4 regions of the Arthrobacter gyeryongensis genome follow, and region 1 is predicted to be linked to each of the others. Evidence: riboswitches for the same ligand, from Rfam matches in the RefSeq annotation. Region 1 holds a riboswitch; each other region holds the start of a gene.
What was found. A riboswitch is a leader RNA that binds a small molecule or an ion and turns the genes downstream of it on or off. The one in region 1 is predicted to bind S-adenosylmethionine.
Positions count from the first base shown of each region.

Region 2: linked by a shared signal. The riboswitch ahead of ABEA18_RS21935 (aminotransferase class V-fold PLP-dependent enzyme) and the one ahead of ABEA18_RS03065 (hypothetical protein) in region 1 are both predicted to bind S-adenosylmethionine.
Region 3: linked by a shared signal. The riboswitch ahead of ABEA18_RS06465 (DUF1737 domain-containing protein) and the one ahead of ABEA18_RS03065 (hypothetical protein) in region 1 are both predicted to bind S-adenosylmethionine.
Region 4: linked by a shared signal. The riboswitch ahead of metX (homoserine O-acetyltransferase MetX) and the one ahead of ABEA18_RS03065 (hypothetical protein) in region 1 are both predicted to bind S-adenosylmethionine.

Region 1 is NZ_BAABKK010000004.1:128,749-133,361, forward strand. Features, by position in the region: gene ABEA18_RS03060 (sodium:solute symporter family protein) at 247-1,779, shown strand; SAM riboswitch class IV at 1,863-1,982, shown strand; gene ABEA18_RS03065 (hypothetical protein) at 1,997-2,311, shown strand; gene ABEA18_RS03070 (hypothetical protein) at 2,349-2,537, opposite strand; gene ABEA18_RS03075 (VIT1/CCC1 transporter family protein) at 2,803-3,990, shown strand; gene ABEA18_RS03080 (matrixin family metalloprotease) at 4,115-4,613, shown strand, end outside.
Region 2 is NZ_BAABKK010000034.1:3,475-8,087, forward strand. Features, by position in the region: gene ABEA18_RS21930 (class I SAM-dependent methyltransferase) at 1-352, opposite strand, end outside; gene ABEA18_RS21935 (aminotransferase class V-fold PLP-dependent enzyme) at 403-1,827, opposite strand; SAM riboswitch class IV at 1,863-1,975, opposite strand; gene hisN (histidinol-phosphatase) at 2,137-2,949, opposite strand; gene rsgA (ribosome small subunit-dependent GTPase A) at 3,009-4,124, opposite strand; gene aroA (3-phosphoshikimate 1-carboxyvinyltransferase) at 4,127-4,613, opposite strand, start outside.
Region 3 is NZ_BAABKK010000009.1:117,437-122,049, reverse strand. Features, by position in the region: gene ABEA18_RS06475 (O-succinylhomoserine sulfhydrylase) at 1-1,165, opposite strand, end outside; gene ABEA18_RS06470 (rhodanese-like domain-containing protein) at 1,166-1,576, opposite strand; gene ABEA18_RS06465 (DUF1737 domain-containing protein) at 1,573-1,830, opposite strand; SAM riboswitch class IV at 1,841-1,953, opposite strand; gene ABEA18_RS06460 (hypothetical protein) at 2,024-2,383, opposite strand; gene ABEA18_RS06455 (Lrp/AsnC family transcriptional regulator) at 2,439-2,870, shown strand; gene ABEA18_RS06450 (ornithine cyclodeaminase) at 3,033-4,064, shown strand; gene ABEA18_RS06445 (hypothetical protein) at 4,209-4,613, shown strand, end outside.
Region 4 is NZ_BAABKK010000015.1:133,835-138,447, reverse strand. Features, by position in the region: gene ABEA18_RS12320 (SGNH/GDSL hydrolase family protein) at 1-520, shown strand, start outside; gene ABEA18_RS12315 (hypothetical protein) at 588-980, shown strand; gene metX (homoserine O-acetyltransferase MetX) at 982-2,103, opposite strand; SAM riboswitch class IV at 2,117-2,232, opposite strand; gene ABEA18_RS12305 (bifunctional o-acetylhomoserine/o-acetylserine sulfhydrylase) at 2,384-3,700, opposite strand; gene ABEA18_RS12300 (VOC family protein) at 3,947-4,585, shown strand.

The sequences.
Region 1 (4,613 bases):
CGCCCGCGTGGCAGGGCCTTTGGCTAGCCGGGGGGCCGCCGATGAGTCCGCTGTGCAAGACAGCGCCTTGACTGTTACTCGCATCACTACGTATCCTCATAGGCAACAAGTGTTGCTTGTGAGGCACACATCACAGGCTACTCTCCCCAATCACCAGCGCAGAGACCTTCCGCAACCCCGCACGAACCCCCGCGGACCGGCGTCGGATTCCCCCAGAGCTCTGCGCATCACTTTCAGGAGCCAACCGTGGACTCTTCGTTCATCAATATTGCGATCGTGGTGGTGTATTTGCTCGCCATGCTGGCCTTCGGCTGGTGGGGCAAGTCGCGCACCAAGAACAACAGCGACTTCCTGGTGGCAGGACGCCGCCTCGGTCCGATGCTCTACACCGGCACCATGGCCGCAGTCGTCCTTGGGGGCGCATCGACGGTTGGCGGCGTCGGTCTCGGCTACAAGTTCGGCGTCTCCGGCATGTGGCTGGTGGTCGCGATCGGTTCTGGCGTGCTCCTCCTGAGCCTGCTTTTCGCCGGTACTATCCAGCGGCTGAAGATCTACACGGTCTCCCAGATGCTGAGCCTGCGATACGGCCAGCGCGCCACGCAAACCTCCGGCATCGTTATGCTGGCCTACACCCTCATGCTGTGCGCCACGTCCACTGGCGCTTACGCCACCATCTTCGTTGTCCTTTTCGGCTGGGAGCGCTGGCTTGCCATCGCCGTCGGCGGCGCCATCGTCCTCGTGTACTCCACGATCGGCGGTATGTGGTCCATCACCCTCGCCGACCAGGTGCAGTTCATCATCAAGACAGTGGGCATCTTCTTCCTCATGCTCCCGTTCGTCCTCAACGCTGCAGGCGGCTTCGACGGCATCCGAGCCCGCGTTGACGCCAGCTTCTTCCAGTTGGACGGCATCGGAGCGCAGACCATCATCACCTACTTCGTGGTCTACACCCTGGGCCTGCTGATCGGCCAGGACATCTGGCAGCGCGTCTTCACCGCCAAGACCCCCAAGGTGGCCCGTTGGGGCGGCGCCACTGCCGGCATCTACTGCGTCCTGTACGGCGTCGCCGGAGCTGTGATCGGCCTTGCCGCCCGCGTGGCCCTGCCCAATATCGACGTAAAGGCCCTTGGCAAGGACGTTGTCTACGCCGAGGTAGCCACCCACATCCTGCCGATCGGCATCGGCGGCCTCGTCATGGCCGCGGCAGTCGCGGCCATGATGTCCACCGCTTCCGGTGCCCTCATCGCCGCAGCCACCGTTGCCCGCGCCGACGTAGTCCCGTTCGTGGCCAGCTGGTTCGGCAAGACAATCAACACCGACGACACCGAGAACCCCGAGCACGACGTCAAGGCCAACCGGTATTGGGTCCTTGGCCTGGGCATCGTGGCCGTGTTGATCTCCATGGCGGCGCAAGACGTCGTGGTGGCCCTGACCATCGCCTACGACATCCTCGTGGGTGGACTCCTCGTTGCCATCCTGGGTGGCCTGGTCTGGAAGCGCGGCACCGGTATTGCCGCGGCCTGGTCCATGGCGGTCGGATCCGTACTGACGCTGGGCCTGCTGATCGCCTACGCCACGGGAATCATCCCCAGCGAAGACGGCGTCTACGCCAACGATCCCATCTACTGGGGCCTCGGAGCCTCGCTGCTGGTGTACGTTGTGGTCTCCCTGCTGACGCCTCCCACCGAACCCGCGGTCCGCGAGGCATGGGACCGCCGCGTTGCCGGAGCGGCCGTGGAGGAACTCCCCTTGGAAGCCCACCCGGTGGCCAGCCACTAAACTTCACAGAATCAAGTACGACGGCGGCGCCGCACCTTCTCCTTGAGGGCGCGGTGCCGCTGCCGCATGTACAGTAGGAAGAGCTTCAAGAGATGTGGTGCCAAGCTCCGACTTGCCACACGCCAACCCCATGTTCACGGGTGGTTCGGATGAAGAAGCGGCCCGGCTCGGACCAGAGACAACCGAACGGGCAAGAGCAACTCCACGGGAGAAGGCCATGCCTTTCGAAAACGGCGCCGCCGCCGACCGCACCACCCAGTCCGGCACCCTATTGTTGCCCCGGCCCCGGCGGGTGGACGAGTTCGTCCGGGTGATTCCCGGCGTCGACCTGTCCCAAGGCTCCATCACGTTCGTGGTGGACGGGAACTTGGAACGCTATTGGCATCATGAGCCGCGGCTCATCACCGAAGCACTTTCGAGAGCGGTGCAACCCGCCCGCTGGTTCCCGGCGACACGGAAACTCACCCTCACAGTGGCGGCAACCGGGCACCGGGCAGGCGTGCAGAAGCACTTCATCCTGAGCGCGTTTTAGCTACCGGGGCTTAGCAAGTCGGTTCAGCGAGCCGGGGCTATTCGATATCTTCAGCATCACGGTGTTCGTCGGCATCGAGGGCAACCGGCCGCTCGTCGTCGTCGAGAACCTCGGATTGGTCCTCCCAGTCCTCGTCCACCGCCAGGTCCTCGTTGTAGTCATAGGCGGGATCGGCCTCGACCGTGGGACGGTCGGGGTGGCGGGCGTGGGTCTCGGTGCTGTCCATGGTGCAACCTCCGTTCGACGTGCCGCTGAGCCCATCGCACAGGCATAGGAGGCAGCCGTCCAGCGCTACCCCGCCAATTCGTGGACCCTGTCCATCCATCCCAGCACTGCCCCTTGCCGCGGTCAAGGCTTCCCGGGAGCCTCCTGTTTTTGAGGCTGACCTAAATTCTCCAGTGAGGATTACCGGCCGAAAAGCCGCGGAAATTGGCGATAGAGTGGAGCCGCAATGAGGCGATGAAGCCCGCCCCAGCAACCCAGGAGTCCCGGTGCACCCGCACGCAGATCCACAGAACCCGACAGATCCAGACAACTCGCATTCACACAATCCGCAGGACTCAAGCAGTCCATCGCAAGACGTAGCTGCCCCCAAGACTCCCCCGTCGTCGTCGGACATCAAGCGCTGGCGGCAGTACTTGGCGGATGAGCGAGCCGAGGCCGCCGTTTACCGCCAACTGGCGCAGCGCCGAGACGGCGAGGAACGCGAAATCCTTTTGGCCCTCGCAGAGGCTGAAGGCCGCCACGAGGCACACTGGCTCAAGCTCCTCGGCGAACATGCCGGCATGCCGAAGGCGGCCTCGGTCCGGAGCCAAATGCTCGGCTTCCTGGCCCGGAACTTTGGATCGGTGTTCGTGTTGGCCCTCGCCCAACGGGCTGAAGGCCGCTCGCCTTACGCGAAGGATCCAGCAGCGACCCGCGCCATGGCGGCTGACGAACAGATCCACGAAGAAGTAGTCCGTGGCCTGGCGACACGCGGCCGCAACAGGTTGTCAGGCACGTTCCGCGCCGCCGTATTCGGCGCCAATGATGGCCTGGTCAGCAACCTTTCCCTCGTGATGGGCATGGCGGCCACCGGCGTTCCCGCCACCGTGGTCCTGTTCAGCGGTATCGCCGGCCTGCTGGCGGGCGCACTGTCCATGGGTGCCGGCGAGTATGTCTCGGTCCGCTCGCAACTCGAGCTCCTCAAGGCCACCCGCCCCACCCAGGCCACGCTGAGGGCCGCCCCGGCCCTGGACATTGAGCACAATGAGCTGGTCCTTGTGTATCTGGCCCGGGGCATGTCCCGCGAAGCTGCCGAACACCGGGCCGCCGAACGCATGGGCCTCTACAGCTGCGATTGCGATCCCAGCCTCTCGCTGCACCCCGAAGTGGAAGAAACCGTCAACGAGCACGAGGCCGTAGGCTCCGCCTGGGGCGCCGCGATCTCAAGCTTCTGCTTCTTCGGTTCGGGCGCCATCGTGCCCATCCTGCCGTTCATCTTCGGCATGACGGGCTTCGCGGCGCTTGCTGTGGCCGGTACGCTGGTGGGCATCGCGCTTCTGTCGACCGGCGCCGTCGTCGGCTTGTTGTCCGGAACCTCGCCGCTGACCCGCGGCCTCCGGCAGCTGGCCATCGGGCTCGGTGCGGCCGCGGCAACGTATGGGCTGGGACTCGTCTTCGGCGCAGTCATCGGTTAGTAGCGCCGGCCCGATGGGGCGCCGGCGCACGGACTTGGGGGAAGACTTGCATTCAAATTACGGGTACGACGGCGGCCCGCCGCCCAAGCGCCCCAGTACCGCTCTGGCGCTATTCCGAAACTTGATGGTGGTGGCGGTCGTCGCCGCCGTGGCCGTGCTCGTCAGTGGATTCCTCCGGGGCGACCCCGGCATCACCGGCTTGCTTCCGAACCTTGGCCCCTCCGCCCATGCCACGGCAAGCACCCCCGGGCAGGACGGGGCTCCCGGGCAGGCGCCCCAAAAAGCGGCCCGCGCGCCGGATACCCCGCCGCCTGGACTGGAGGAAGCCGGGCACCCGCTCGGCTCCCCCGCGAAGCCTGCCGTGGCCAGCAGCTCCTACAAGTTCCTGGCCACCAACGCCGACGGCACCCCCGTGGGCTACTCTCCGTGCCGGCCGCTGCACTACGTAGTCAACGCAGCCCTCGCCCCGGCCGGATCCGAGGGGCTCATCGCCGACGCCATCGCCAAGATCGCCGCCGCCACCGGCCTCAAATTCGTTGACGACGGCCCCAGCACGGAAAACCCCTCCGAGAAGCGCAAGCCCTACCAGCCCGCGCTCTACGGAGATCGTTGGGCGCCCATGC
Region 2 (4,613 bases), on a different contig from region 1:
TGACGACGTCGAATGCTGAGTCCGCCAGTCCAGTTGCCTCGGCCGTACCCTCCAGGGCGATAACGTGTGGATACGTTTTGCGCAGTTGCGTGAGCATGTCCGTGGAGGGGTCCACCGCGGACACCGCCAGCCCACGCTCGACCAGAAGATCGGTGAACTTTCCGGTGCCGGCGCCGATGTCTGCCGCGTCCCGCGCGCCCTCCGGTAGCAGCCAGTCAGCCGAGTCCGCAGGGTAGCCGGGCCGCACACGGTCATAGTGTTCCCCGCCGTCCTGGAAACTCCGGCCGAGCTCAAGGCGCCGTTCCTCATAGAGCTTGGGGCCGGCTGACGTGCCTTTGGGTCGCGGGGCCACGCAGGAACTCCTTCGTAGGACAGGAAAAATACCCTACGAATCTACCGCAATCAGTCGGTGCTGCAGGGAGCGGCTCCCGCGGTCCCGGGAGTGTTGGGAGCCCACTCCGGGTAGCTGCGGTGGTCGTTCGCCGGCACCCAGCGGCCGGCATCCACCACGTAGTCCCAGCCGAGGCCGTTGCTCTTGAGCGCCTGGATGCCCGCAATGAGCCGGGTGGCGTCTTCCAAGCGCGAGCCCACGCCGAAACTGGCTCGAAGTGATCCGGAGGGTAGACCGAGGCGCTTGAGGAGCGGGTGGGCGCAAAAGCGTCCGTCGCGCAGGCCAATGCCGTGCTCGGCCGCAAGATAGGCAGCCACAAGTCCGGCGTCGTAGCCCTGGAGCGAGAAGTTCACGACGCCGATGGTGTCCTGGGGATCCGTGTCGCTGAAGATCTGGTGCACGGTCACGCCGTCGATTTGCTTGAGGCCCTCGACCAGATGTGATCGGATGGCTGCCTCGTGGGCGTGCCATTCATCGTGGTCGAGGCTGGCGATGACCTGCGTGGCCCGGGCGAGTGTGGCCGCGCCGAGTACGTTCGGCGAGCCGCCTTCGTGCCTGGCCGGTCCTGTGGCCCAGCTGACGGAATCGAGGCGCGCTTCGCGGACGGCGCCGCCTCCGGCCAGGTGCGGTGTGCCGGCGTCGAGCCAGTCGGGACGGCCCACCAGGACACCTGCGCCGAACGGTGCATAAAGCTTGTGCCCCGAGAAAACCAAGTAGTCGACATCCGCTGCGGCGATGTCGATTCTGCGGTGCGGGGCGAGTTGCGCCGCGTCCACCACAATCCGCGCCCCGAATTCGTGGGCCAAGGCAGCGAGTTCCTTGATGGGCAGGATTTCGCCGGTCACGTTTGACGCGCCGGTGACAGCCAGAAGGCTGACGCCGCCGTGGGAGAGCGCTGTGCGGACATTGGCGACGGTCTCGGACAACGTTCCCGCGGCAACGATGCTGCGGTGGGGGACACTTTGCCACGGGAGGAGGTTGGCGTGGTGCTCGATGTCCAGGTAAAGGACTTCGCCAATTTGTCGACCGTCCTCAACCGGCAGGCAGCCGGCCAGTAGATTGAGGGAATCGGTGGTGTTGCGCGTGAAAATGACCGAATCGTCCGGCCGCCCGCCAACGAAGTCACGGACGATGTTGCGGGCGTTTTCATAGACCGAGGTGCTGATTTGGGAAGCATAGCCTGCGCCGCGGTGGACGCTCGCGTAGTACGGCAGGATCTCGTTGAGGTATGCGGAAACCACCGTCAGGGCAGGTGCGGAAGCGCCGTAGTCAAGGTTGGCGTAGCGGATGTGGCCGCCCTGGATCAAGGGTGCCTGCAACTCCGCGCCGGTGACCGCGGCGAGTGGACGCGATGCCCGGGGGAGGGTTTCACCGCGGTGCTGCGCAGATTCGTTGTTCAGCGAAAGAGCCGCGGAAGTAAATGTGGCTGTGCTCATGGGACCTCACTCAAGAGGGACCCCTGCGTGCAGGGGGTCCGCGCTTGCCGCATCCGTTCCGGACCGGCCGGGTCGTCACCCGGGGCACCCCGCCGCGATGGAGGGTTGCCGGCCAGCAAACCGGGGTTTCGCGCTGGCACTCGTGACCTGTAAAGAGCGTAGGACACCGGCAAGGCTCATTCCAATGTGACCGGCGATTGTTAAGCGGATTATTACACCGCGGGAAAAAGGTGCCTTCTGCCGAAGAAAAAACAGCGGACACCCCCAAAAGGGGGCGTCCGCCGTCGTTTATTCAGTGGAGAGACTGGACTAGAGGAGGTCGTCGAGCTCGGGGTTGAGCCTCTTGAGGACCTCGGAGTGCAGGATCGAGTTGGTGGCGACGGCGTTTCCGCCGAAGGGACCATCCGCACCGTCCAAGGACGTGAAGCGCCCGCCGGCTTCCGTCACGATCGGCACCAAAGCCGCCATGTCGTAGACCTGGAGTTCCGGTTCGGCGGCGATGTCCACGGCGCCCTCGGCCACGAGGCAATACGACCAGAAATCGCCGTACGCACGGCTGCGCCAGACATCGTTCTCGAGGCCCAGGAAGTTGTCCAGTTTATCGTGCTGCTTCCATTCGGAAAGCTCGGAGTAGGAAAGCGAGGCGTCTTCGAGCCGCGACACGTTGGAAACCTTCAACCGGGTGGCTGCGGCGAGCGACCGGCCCATGTAGGCGCCCGAGCCCTTGGCCGCCCACCAACGCTTGCCGAGCGCCGGAGCGCTCACGAGTCCCACTACCACCTCACCCTCGTCCACGAGGGCGATCAGCGTAGCCCAGACGGGTACGCCACGCACGAAGTTCTTGGTCCCGTCAATGGGGTCGATGATCCAACGCCTCGAGCCGTGGCCCGTGCTGCCGAATTCTTCCCCGAGGACGGCGTCGCGGGGGCGGGAGCGGGAGAGCTGCCCGCGGATTGCTTCCTCGGCTGCTTTGTCGGCATCGGTGACGGGGCTCAGGTCGGGTTTGGTCTCGACCTGGAGGTCCAGTGCCTTGAACCGCTCCATTGTCAGGGAATCGACGGAGTCGGCCAGGACGTGTGCCAGCCGCAGGTCGTCGTTGTAGCTCGAATCGGGTTGGGTCATGGTTCCAAACTACCGTCTATTCGCCGGTGAGCCGGGGAGGTAGGACGGCAGGCGCGCAGTTAGTTGACCGTACCCAATTCCTTGGTCTCCTGGGCTTCCATGCGCGGGTCCGCGCCGAGGAGCCGGCGCAACGACGCCAAGCGGGCCGGACCTGCCTCGCCGGCGTGGCCGTCGGCCACCCAGGGATCCAGTCCGCATCGAACCGCGGAGGCATCGTGCTTGCAGCCTCGCTCGCACATCTCCGTTCCGGGTTCCAGATCCGGGAAGGCATGCAGGATGCGGTCCGGGTTCACGTGGGCGAGGCCGAAGGAGCGGATGCCGGGCGTATCGATGATCCAGCTGCCACCGGGGGCATCGCTGAGCTTCAGTGCGAGGGCGGAGGACGAAGTGTGCCGTCCCCGGCCCGTCACGGCGTTGACCCCGCCCGTGGCGCGCTCGGCGCCGGTGAGGGCATTCACCATCGTGGACTTCCCGACGCCGGAATGGCCTAGGAGAACGGTGACCTTGCCGTCGAGGTAGTCCCGTAATTGGCCGACGGCGTCGCCATCAAGGCGGGCGGAGAGGCCGTCGTCTGAACGGGCATCGATGCCGGAGGCGCCGGCGTCGGCCGTCCGGCTGATGATGATGGGGAAGCCAAGGCTCACATAGTTGGCGAGCAATTCCGTCGGATCCTTGACGTCCGCTTTGGTGACGAGCAGCAGCGGCTCGATTCCGGCGTCGTACGCTGCCACCAAGGCGCGGTCGATGAATCCGGTGCGCGGCTCCGGGTTGGCGGCCGCAACCACCACCACGAGCTGGTCGGCGTTGGCGACAACGGCCCGTTCGATCGGATCCGTGTCGTCGGCGCTTCGTCGCAGGAGGGTCTTTCGCTCCTCGACGCGCACGAGACGGGCGAGGGTGTCCGGGGCTCCGGACACATCGCCGACGAGGGCCACGAAGTCTCCGGGAACCACGGGCGAGCGCCTCAGTTCCCGGGCGCGTGCGGCAATCACAATGCGCTCGTTGTCCGAGCTTTCGCCCACGATTGCGGTGTAGCGGCCTCGGTCGACTGTGATGATGCGCCCGATCACGGCGTCGTCGTGGCTGGGGCGGTCCTTCGTGCGGGGGCGTGTGCCCTTCTTGTTGGGGCGGATCCGGACATCGGACTCATCCCAGGAGCTTGCGTCGCGGGCCATCGTTAGTTGCTTGTCTCCGTTGAAACGGTGTCCGCGCCCGCTGGGCCGGCACTGAGCATCGATGCCCAGATTTGCGGAAATTCGGGCATGGTCTTGGAGGTCGTCGCGATGTCTTCAACCTGGACACCCTCGACGGCGAGCCCAAGGATGGCGCCCGCGGTAGCCATGCGGTGGTCGGCATAGCTGTGCACGACGCCGGCGTGCAGCGTCGCGGGCCGGATCACCAGGCCGTCGCTGGTTTCCTCGGCGTCGCCGCCAAGCCGGTTGATTTCCGTGACGAGCGCGGCAAGTCTGTCCGTTTCGTGGCCCCGCAAATGAGCGATGCCGGTGAGCCGGGAAGGGCTGGTTGCCAGGGCGCACAATGCCGCAACGGTAGGGGCGAGTTCGCTGGTTTCGTCGAAGTCCGCACCCAGGATCTCCGGGCCGCCGGTGACGGTCAGCGTGCCGTTGTCCAGCGTGACAGTGGCACCCATGGTGGCGAGGATGTCC
Region 3 (4,613 bases), on a different contig from region 1:
CCACGTCCTCCAGCCCCACCGAAAGCCGCACGACGCCGTCGCTCAGGCCAATGGCCGCGCGGCCTTCCGGACCCATGGCGCGGTGCGTGGTGGTGGCGGGGTGGGTGATGAGGGACTTGGAGTCGCCGAGGTTGTTGGAGATGTCGATCACGGCGAGCCCGTCCAGCAGCGCGAAGGCGGCCTCTTTCGCCGATCGCCCCGCAGAGGGCAGCAGTTCAAAGGTGAGCACGGTTCCGCCGGCCTTCATTTGCTTCGCCGCGAGCTCGTATTGCGGGTGCGACTTCAGCAGGGGGTACTTGACCCAGCTGATGGCCGGCTGATCCTCAAGCCATTCGGCGATCCGCAACGCAGACGCCGAGGAGTGGTTGACGCGCAGCGCCATCGTTTCCAGGCCCTTGGTCAGGACCCAGGCGTTGAACGCGGAAAGCGACGGCCCGGTGTGCCGCATGAGCTGCTTGACGGGACCGTCGATGAATTCCTTGGCGCCCAGGATTGCTCCGCCCAGGACCCGGCCTTGGCCATCGATGTGCTTGGTGCCCGAGTAGACAATCACGTCCGCGCCGAGATCGCCGCAGCGCTGCAGCAGGGGAGTGGCGAAGACGTTGTCGACGACGACGGTAGCGCCCGCCGCGTGGGCTAGTTCGCTAACTGCTGCAATGTCCACGATTTCCTGCATGGGGTTCGACGGCGACTCGAAGAACACTGCCGTTGTCGGCTCGGACAATGCGGCACGCCACTGGTCCAGGTCCGGGCCGTCCACGAAGACGGTCTCGACGCCCCAGCGGGGCAGGATCTCGTTGAGGATCACGAAGCAGGAACCGAAGAGCGAGCGGGCGGCAACCACGCGGTCGCCGGCGGCCAGCAACGCACCGAGGGCTGTGAAGACAGCGGACATGCCCGACGCCGTCGCGAAGCACGCTTCGGTGCCTTCGAGCAGGCGGAGTCGCTCCTGGAAAGTGGCCACGGAGGGGTTGCCGTAACGGGAGTAGACGAAGCGCTCGTCCTCGCCCGTGAATGCGCGCTCTGCGGCTGCGGCCGACTCATAGACGAAGCCGGAGTTCAGGAAGACGGCCTCGGACGTTTCTTGGAAGTTGGTGCGGTCAAGACCGCCGCGGACTGCCTGGGTGTCAGGGCTCCAGCCGGCGGCGTCAGGATTGAAAGTCACTTAGATGTTCCCCAGATTCGTCGGAAGTCCACGGTTTTTCCAACCGTTCACGGTTCGCTCGCCGTAGCGGTCCGGTTCGCCCTCGAAGCCCTCCAGGACGTTGTAGGCGGTGTAGCCGGCCTGTGTTGCGGCGATCGCGGCGGCGATGGAACGCTGTCCGGAGCGGCAGAGGAAGACCAGTTCGGTGCCGTCCGCCTCCGGAGCCTGCTGCGTCAGCTCTTCGATGAAACGGGTGTTGGGAATGCCGCCGGCCAAGTTCCACTGGATGAACAAGGGATCGTTTTCCGTCGCCTTTGTGTCAGGGATCCCGATGTGTGCCCACTCTCCTTCGGTGCGGACGTCCACCAGGATGGCGCCTTGTTCCAGCTTGGCCCAGGCATCGTGCGGGCTGAGGTCGCCTGCGTAGCTCATGCGTGCCCCTCGCCGTCGAACTCTTCATCGAGCTGGTCTACCGCGTTGGCAACTGCTGCATCTGCGCTCGCGATCGCGGCGGGCAGGACGATGGCCTGGGCCACAATCACGTCCGTGCCATTGAAGGTCGCGGCCGGGCTGCCGTGCAACACGTATCCCTCCGCGAGGGCGGTGGAGATCCGCTCGCAGAAATCCTTCGTGTCAGGGCCCGTGATGAGACGGTACGAGAGTTTTTCTTCGGTGGGTTCAGGCATTGGTGCTCCTCAGTCACGCTTGCAGTTCGAAAGTGTCGATACGCCGAGTAGTCACCTGAGGCACCCCGCCGGAGAGAGGGTTGCCGACCAGCAAGTCAGGGCTTCGCGCTGGTGCTCATTACTCAAGAAGAAAATAACATCCACGACGGCGGCCTGCATCACCGGCCGTCGTCATGTTCCGTAACCGGGGGTCCTAGGCGTCGGTTTCATTCGGCAGCGGTTCAAGGCTTGCCTGGATCCGGGGTGGAATGGCGTCAAACCGCGACGCCACTCCCGTAGGGAAGTGATGGAAAGTGGAACCTTGGTGCTTCCGGATTTCCAGCAACTCGTGCACGGATATCCCGGTGGCCGTGGCGAGCGCGTGCAGCGAGAGGCTGTTGTGATGAGCCAAGGCAAAAACCACACCCGACAGGGCTTCGAAACCTTCTGTCTCGTAGATTTCCTTCACCAAGTTGGACATGCCGTTTGCATCATCGATTGATCCCGCTGACGCACCAGTCGCCATGGCCGTCAGCGACCATGCAGCAGAGTCGGGGCTGATGTAGATGCTCATGTCGATACCCTACGGACTCAGGCCCGCTTGGGGAATGGGCGATACGTTTATCTTTATGGCAGCACTCACCGACCTTGACCGTCAGCTCCTCTCCGCCCTCCGGGAGGACGGCAGGGCGTCCGTGGCGAGCCTCGCGCGTAAGCTGGGCGTCGCCAGGGCCACTGTGAATAGCCGGCTCGAGCGGCTAGTTTCCTCGGGAACCATCGTTGGTTTCACCGCGAGGGTGCGCGACGAGGTCGATCCACTTGCCATTCGCGCCATTGCGCTCATTGCCGTGGAAGGAAGATCGGCTGACAAAGTCATTCGCCAACTCAGGGGACTTCCGGAGATTTGGGCACTGCACACCACAAATGGCGGTTGGGATCTTGTGGCCGAGCTGCGCACAGAAAGCCTTAGTGACTTTGACCAGGTGTTGGGCCGGATCCGCGGCATCGAAGGGATCGTCAATAGCGAGACAAGTTTGTTGCTCAGTTCCGTCCTGCGGTAGTCGACCGCTTGAAGCACGCCAGTATCCAATGAGCATTGTGTAGAGATGTGTTCGTCATTTTGCGCAGCTTTTCAATGAAAAGTACGTACTTTGGCAATTGTGGATGCATATCGCCGCTCCGTAGCCTCGTAGCAACAGTGCTTATGAGGGAAAGGAGCGCACATGACGCGCTTTGTCGATGTCCGCAATATGGTTCGTTGGACGGCCGGGCGAGGCCCGGAGACCATCATCTCGGAGATGATTCAATACTTGGAAGACGACTTCCGGCGGTGGGAATCCTTTGACAAGACTCCGAGGGTGGCAAGTCACACGCCGTTTGGGGTCATCGAGCTGATGCCCACCAGCGACCAGGAAACATACGGCTTCAAGTATGTAAATGGACACCCTTCGAATCCAGCGCGTGGCTTCCAGACCGTGACAGCTTTCGGTGTCCTGTCCGACGTCCATAACGGTTATCCGACGTTCCTTGCGGAAATGACAGTGCTGACGGCGCTGCGAACGGCGGCTACGTCGGGGATGGTCGCGAAGAAACTCGCGCGCCCCGATTCCCGCATCATGGCGATGATCGGGACCGGAACCCAATCGGAGTTTCAGGCCCTGGCCTTCCGGGCGGCCCTGGGTATTAACAGTGTCAGGATCTGGGACACGGATCCGGCTGCGATGGAGAAATTCGTCCGGAACATGGCTCCCCTCGGCTTCGACATCACCATCGCAGACTCGGCCGCCCACGCAGTGGAGGGCGCCGACGTCGTCACCACGTGCACGGCGGACAAGGCCAATGCCACCATCCTGACGGTTGCCCAGGTCTCGCCCGGTGTTCACATCAACGCGATCGGTGGCGATTGCCCAGGGAAGACCGAACTCGACGCTGCCATCCTTGGCGTCGGCGATGTCTTCGTGGAATACGATCCCCAGACGCGGATTGAAGGCGAGATCCAACAAATGTCCGCCGAATTTCCCGTCACGGAATTCTGGCAGGTCCTGTGCGGGCACGCGCCGGGCCGCACCTCCACGGACCAGATCACGATTTTCGATTCCGTGGGCTTCGCGATCGAGGACTTCTCCGCCTTGCGGTATCTGCGCGATGCCGTTGAGGGTTCGGAATTTTTCGAGGAGATCGACCTCGTCGCGAACCCCGATGACCCCAAGGACCTCTTCGGTCTGGTGCGGGCACTTTCTCCCATCGGATCCTGAGAAGGGGAAGTCTGGTGCGTCGGCCCCAGAACCGGCGCACCAGACGTTTATCCAGCTTGCCCGGCGCAACTAGTTAACTACTGAGGCCATGGCGGCACAATAGGGTCGCCAAGCTAAATTACGCGGCCCGCTACACTCGGATTCATGGTGGGTCATGGGGGAACCAGAACCGTAGCGCTATTGCTGGCAGGGCTGCTGCTCGCGGCCGGTTTGTCCGGCTGTCAATATACCGACGCCGGCGATCCTCGGCCGGCTGCCGGCACCACTCGGAGTTCCCCTCCGCGGGCACCGTTGCCCACCAAGGACCAGGCAACGGTGGCGCTCGAAGCCAGCAATCTCGTTACAGCCAGGAAGCTTCTCGGGGCCGCCTCCGGCGCGGTGATCCTGGAGGATTCCGGCACGGTGGGCGGCGCCGGTAGCGGGGTTGGTAAGAGTGCAAGGATCGAGGACGCGGGCTCGTATACTCTGACCGCAGCCTGTGTTGGCGCCTCGGATGTCCACCTTGTCATCGCCCAGGATCCACGGATCGGCCTTGCCCCGCAGGATCAG
Region 4 (4,613 bases), on a different contig from region 1:
CGGCGATCCCGACACCCTGGCCGAGAAACTCGATGCCGCCGTACAGACCCTGGGCTCCGAAGGCGCCACCGTGGTTCTCTTCAACGGCCCGGACACCGTGTCCTCAGTACTCGGCCGGATCCGCGGCAAGGTGGCCATCTACAACGAAAACCTCCGCACGGTCGCCGCCCGCCACGATGCCGTGATCGCTGATATGTGGTCCCTTCGCCAACTCTCCAACTCCCAGATGTGGGACGAAGACCGCCTGCATTTCTCTCCGCTCGGCCACCACACCATCGCCGCGATGGTCCTCGACTCACTCAATGTGCCGCACAACCTCGAGCCGCTGTTCCCCAAGCCGCTCCCCCAGCGCAGTTGGCGCGAAGCCCGCTCGGGCGACCTCGTATGGGCACGTGAGTATTTTGTCCCCTGGGTCATCCGCCGGATCCGGCACCAGTCCTCCGGCGACGGCATCCTGCCGAAACGCCCGACGCCGGGACCCGTCTTCGGCCCTGCCGACACCTTCCTGCCCCGGAGTTGAGCGGGAACCACAGGGCGGGTCACAGGGAGCGGGGCTAAGCTGGTGAAAGACCTAGGAGGCCTCTACCGTGAACAATTTGATCTTCTGGATCATCGTCTGCTCTTGGCTGATTCCGATGGGGATCCGCATGTACAACCGATCGCGCCAACGCAGGCTCCGGGACTTCCCTCCGCAGAATTACCCCGCTCAGCCCTATCCTCCACGGAACTACCCCGTCGGATACCCGGAGCTGCCCCCGGTAATCTTCCCGGCTGAGCCGCAACCCCCGGTGGCGACGCCCGTACCGCAGGCCGCTCCGCCGTCGTCGGCTGCTCCGCAAGCGAACAGCGCGACCCAGCCGAACAGCGCGCCCCAAGGCTACCGGGCACGGAAACTGGCCGAACTGGACCAGGAGTACAGCGACGGGAAAATCGCCATGGAGGATTACATGAAGCTCCGCCAGGAGATCATGAACGGCTGATTCAGCCGAAGAAGGCTTCGCGCAGCTGGGGGCCGAGCTGGCCGATCTCGGTGAGGAAACCGTCGTGCCCGATCGGCGCCTCGATCACATGAACGGGGACTCCTCCGGGCAAGGCCTTGGCCAGCTCGTGCGATTGTTCCGGGAAGTAGAGCCGGTCCGAGTCCACCGAGGCAACGAAGAACTTCGCTGTAGCCACGGACAGCGCATCCTCCAATGAGCCGCGGCCGCGGGTGATGTCGTGGCTCATGAGGGCCTCGGTGATGGCGATGTAGCTGTTGGCGTCGAAGCGCTGGACCAGCTTGCGTCCCTGGTGGTCCAGGTAGCTTTCCACCTGGTAGCGGCCCCGGTCCCCTAATGCCGCAGCCCGAAGGGGTGCCTCGCCGCCTTGGGCGTTCCGGCCGAAGCGGAAGTCCAGTTCATCCGCTGAACGATAGGTGATGTGGGCGATCCGCCGGGCAAGGGCCAGCCCTGCCTCGGGCGCGGCCTGGCCATAGTAGTCGCCGCCGTTGAAGTCGGCGTCCTGCCGGATGGCGAGCGTCTGGGCCTGCGCGAACGCGATCTGTTCGGCAGTGCTGTACGCCCCGATCGAAATCACGGCGCATCGCTTGACGCGGTCCGGATAGCTGACGGCCCATTCCAGTGCGCGTGCACCGCCCATGGACCCACCTACGACGGTATGCCAGCTGTGGATCCCCAAAGCGTCGGCCAGCCGGGCTTCGGCTACGGTGCTGTCCCGCAGGGTCACGAGCGGGAAGCGGGAGCCCCACGGCTTGCCGTCAGGAGCGCTCGACGACGGCCCGGTGCTGCCGTAACAGCCTCCCACGATGTTGACGGAGACCACGAAGTAGCGATCCGTGTCGATGGTGGCGCCGGGGCCGACGAGTTGCTCCCACCAGCCTTCTTCGTCGCTCTCGCCGCGGGCCACATGGGTGCTGCCTGTCAGGGCGTGTTCCACCAGGACAGCGTTGGAAGCGTCGGCGTTGAGCCGCCCCCATGTTTCGTACGCAAGGAGGACCTCCGGCAGGAAACCTCCGGCCTCGAGTTCGAGCCCGCCCACGGAAACATACTTGACGGTTCCGTCCTGGGTACCGGAAAGGGGTATGGCTGTTGCAGCAATTGTCATTCGTTGACACCTCACATCGCGCTTGCCCGCCGCCAACACAGCGAAGGGCCAGGTCTTCACCCGGGGCACCCCGCCGCGATTGGAGGGTTGCCGGCCAGCAAGCCGGGGCTGTCGCTGGCACTCATGACCTATAGGAAGAGTCTAGGAAAACCGGACCCCTTCTGACGAAGATTATGACACCTTTGTGACACTTGACCGTGTTTTGTTCACGAAGAAGGGACCTAGGAGGCCAGCCGACGAAGATTCCGCCCGCCGGCCTCTTGCACCATCCGGAGCGGTACTAGCTGCCCTTCGCCGCCCGGAATCCTGACTCGAGGTCCGCGAGGATGTCGTCGATGTGCTCGATCCCGACGGACAGCCGTACCAGGCCCGGGGTCACTCCGGCCACGGCCTGCTGTTCGGGGGTCAGCTGGCTGTGTGTCGTGGACGCGGGGTGGATGACCAAGGATCGGACGTCGCCGATGTTTGCCACGTGCGAATGCAGTTCCAGGGCGTCCACGAAGCGTTTGCCGGCGTCGATCCCGCCGCGGATGGTGAAGGACACCACCGCGCCGGTGCCGCGGGGTCCGTACTTCCGCCCGCGTTCGAACCACGGACTGGAAGGCAGCCCCGCGTACGCGACCGATTCGACGTCGTCGCACCCTTCGAGCCATTGCGCCACTTTGGTGGCGTTGTCCACGTGGCGTTCCACCCGCAGGCTGAGGGTTTCGATTCCTTGGGAGATGAGGAAAGCGTTGAACGGGGACACTGCCGAGCCGAGGTCCCGCAGGAGCTGGACCCGGGCCTTGAGGATGTAGGAGAGGTTCGCGCCGAGGGCACCGTCCTTGCCGAGGTCGCGGGCATAGACCAGGCCGTTGTAGCTGGGGTCCGGAGTGTTGAAGTTGGGGAACCGCTCGGGGTCCTTGCCGAAATCGAACTTGCCGGAGTCCACAATGACGCCGGCAATGGCGGATCCGTGCCCTCCAAGGTACTTGGTGGCCGAATGCACCACAATGTCCGCGCCCCACTCGATGGGCCGGATCAGGTAGGGCGTGGCGAGGGTGTTGTCCACGACGAGCGGGACTCCGGCTTCGTGCGCGATGCGGGAGACGCCCTCGATGTCCAAAACGTCCTGGCGGGGGTTGGAGACGACTTCGGCGAAGAACAGCTTGGTGTTCGGCTGCACGGCGTCGCGCCAGTGGTCGAGGTTGTCCGGGTCCTCGACGAAGGTGACCGAGATTCCGAATTTCTTCAGCGTGTGCGCCAGCAGGTTGTAGGTGCCACCGTAGAGGCTCGGGCTGGCGACCAGGTGGTCGCCAGCCTCGGCGACGTTGAGGATAGCGAACGTTTCCGCGGCCTGGCCGGAGCTCAGCAGGAGTGCCGCGAGTCCACCCTCCAGGCTCGCTATGCGCTGTTCCACCGCATCCTGCGTGGGGTTGCCGATCCGGGTGTAGATGGGTGCCAGCTCGGCCAGCGCAAAGCGGTTGGCCGCGCTTTCCGCGCTGGGAAAGACGAACGAAGTGGTCTGGTAGATGGGAAGTGCCCGGGCGCCGGTGGCGGCGTCCGGCTCCTGGCCGGCGTGGATCTGGCGCGTTTCGAATGACCATCCTTGGGACATGCGGACTCCTGGTTGTCGGGGCTCTTGCCGTGCTTCAACCTGCCGGGTTGAAGTATTCCGCCTGCCGGCGTTCGGTTGCCGCCAGTCTAGGGACGGTGTTGCGGGCTCCGGAAGCTTTGTGACGAACACGGTAGTTTTCGGTCCCGGCGCGTCCTGAAGTGACTCTGAGCTGCCTTTTCGATACATCCCACCTTGGTTAGGCTTGACTTAGCTGAGAGCTCCATCACAAAGTGCCAAGATGAAGCCATGCGCATGGATCACGTCTCTTACGCTTGTGAACGAGATGGCCTCTTGGCCACCACCGAGCGAATTTCCGCAGCATTGGGAGTGGACGCAGTCCGGGGCGGAGTGCATCCGCGCTTCGGTACCCGGAACATGATCATCCCCCTTGCTGACCACAAATACCTGGAAGTTGTCGAGGTCCTAGACCACCCGGCATCCGACAAGGCACCTTTTGGACAAGCCGTCCGTGCACGCTCCGCCGCAGGAGGCGGTTGGATGGGCTGGTGCGTCGCTGTTGACGACCTGAGCCCGTTCGAACAGCGGCTCGGACGCGCCGCCGTCCCCGGCAACCGCAAGTTTCCGGACGGCCGCGAACTCGTCTGGTCGCAGATCGGCATCCTGGGACTCATCGCCGATCCCCAAGTTCCGTACCTGCTCCGCTGGGAGGGCGACCCTGCACTTCACCCGTCCCTCGTCTACCCAAGCGACGTCAAGATGTCCAGCCTCACCATTGCCGGCTCCGCGGAGCGCGTTACCGAATGGCTCGGAGAACCCGTGGAGAAGCCGCTTGAGGACGTCGCAGTCCAATGGATGGCTCCGCACGGAACGCCGGGCATCATGTCGGTAACGTTCGAAACCGCCAACGGAGCCGTCACGATCTGACGGACCCTCGCATCACCTTCTGAGGGAC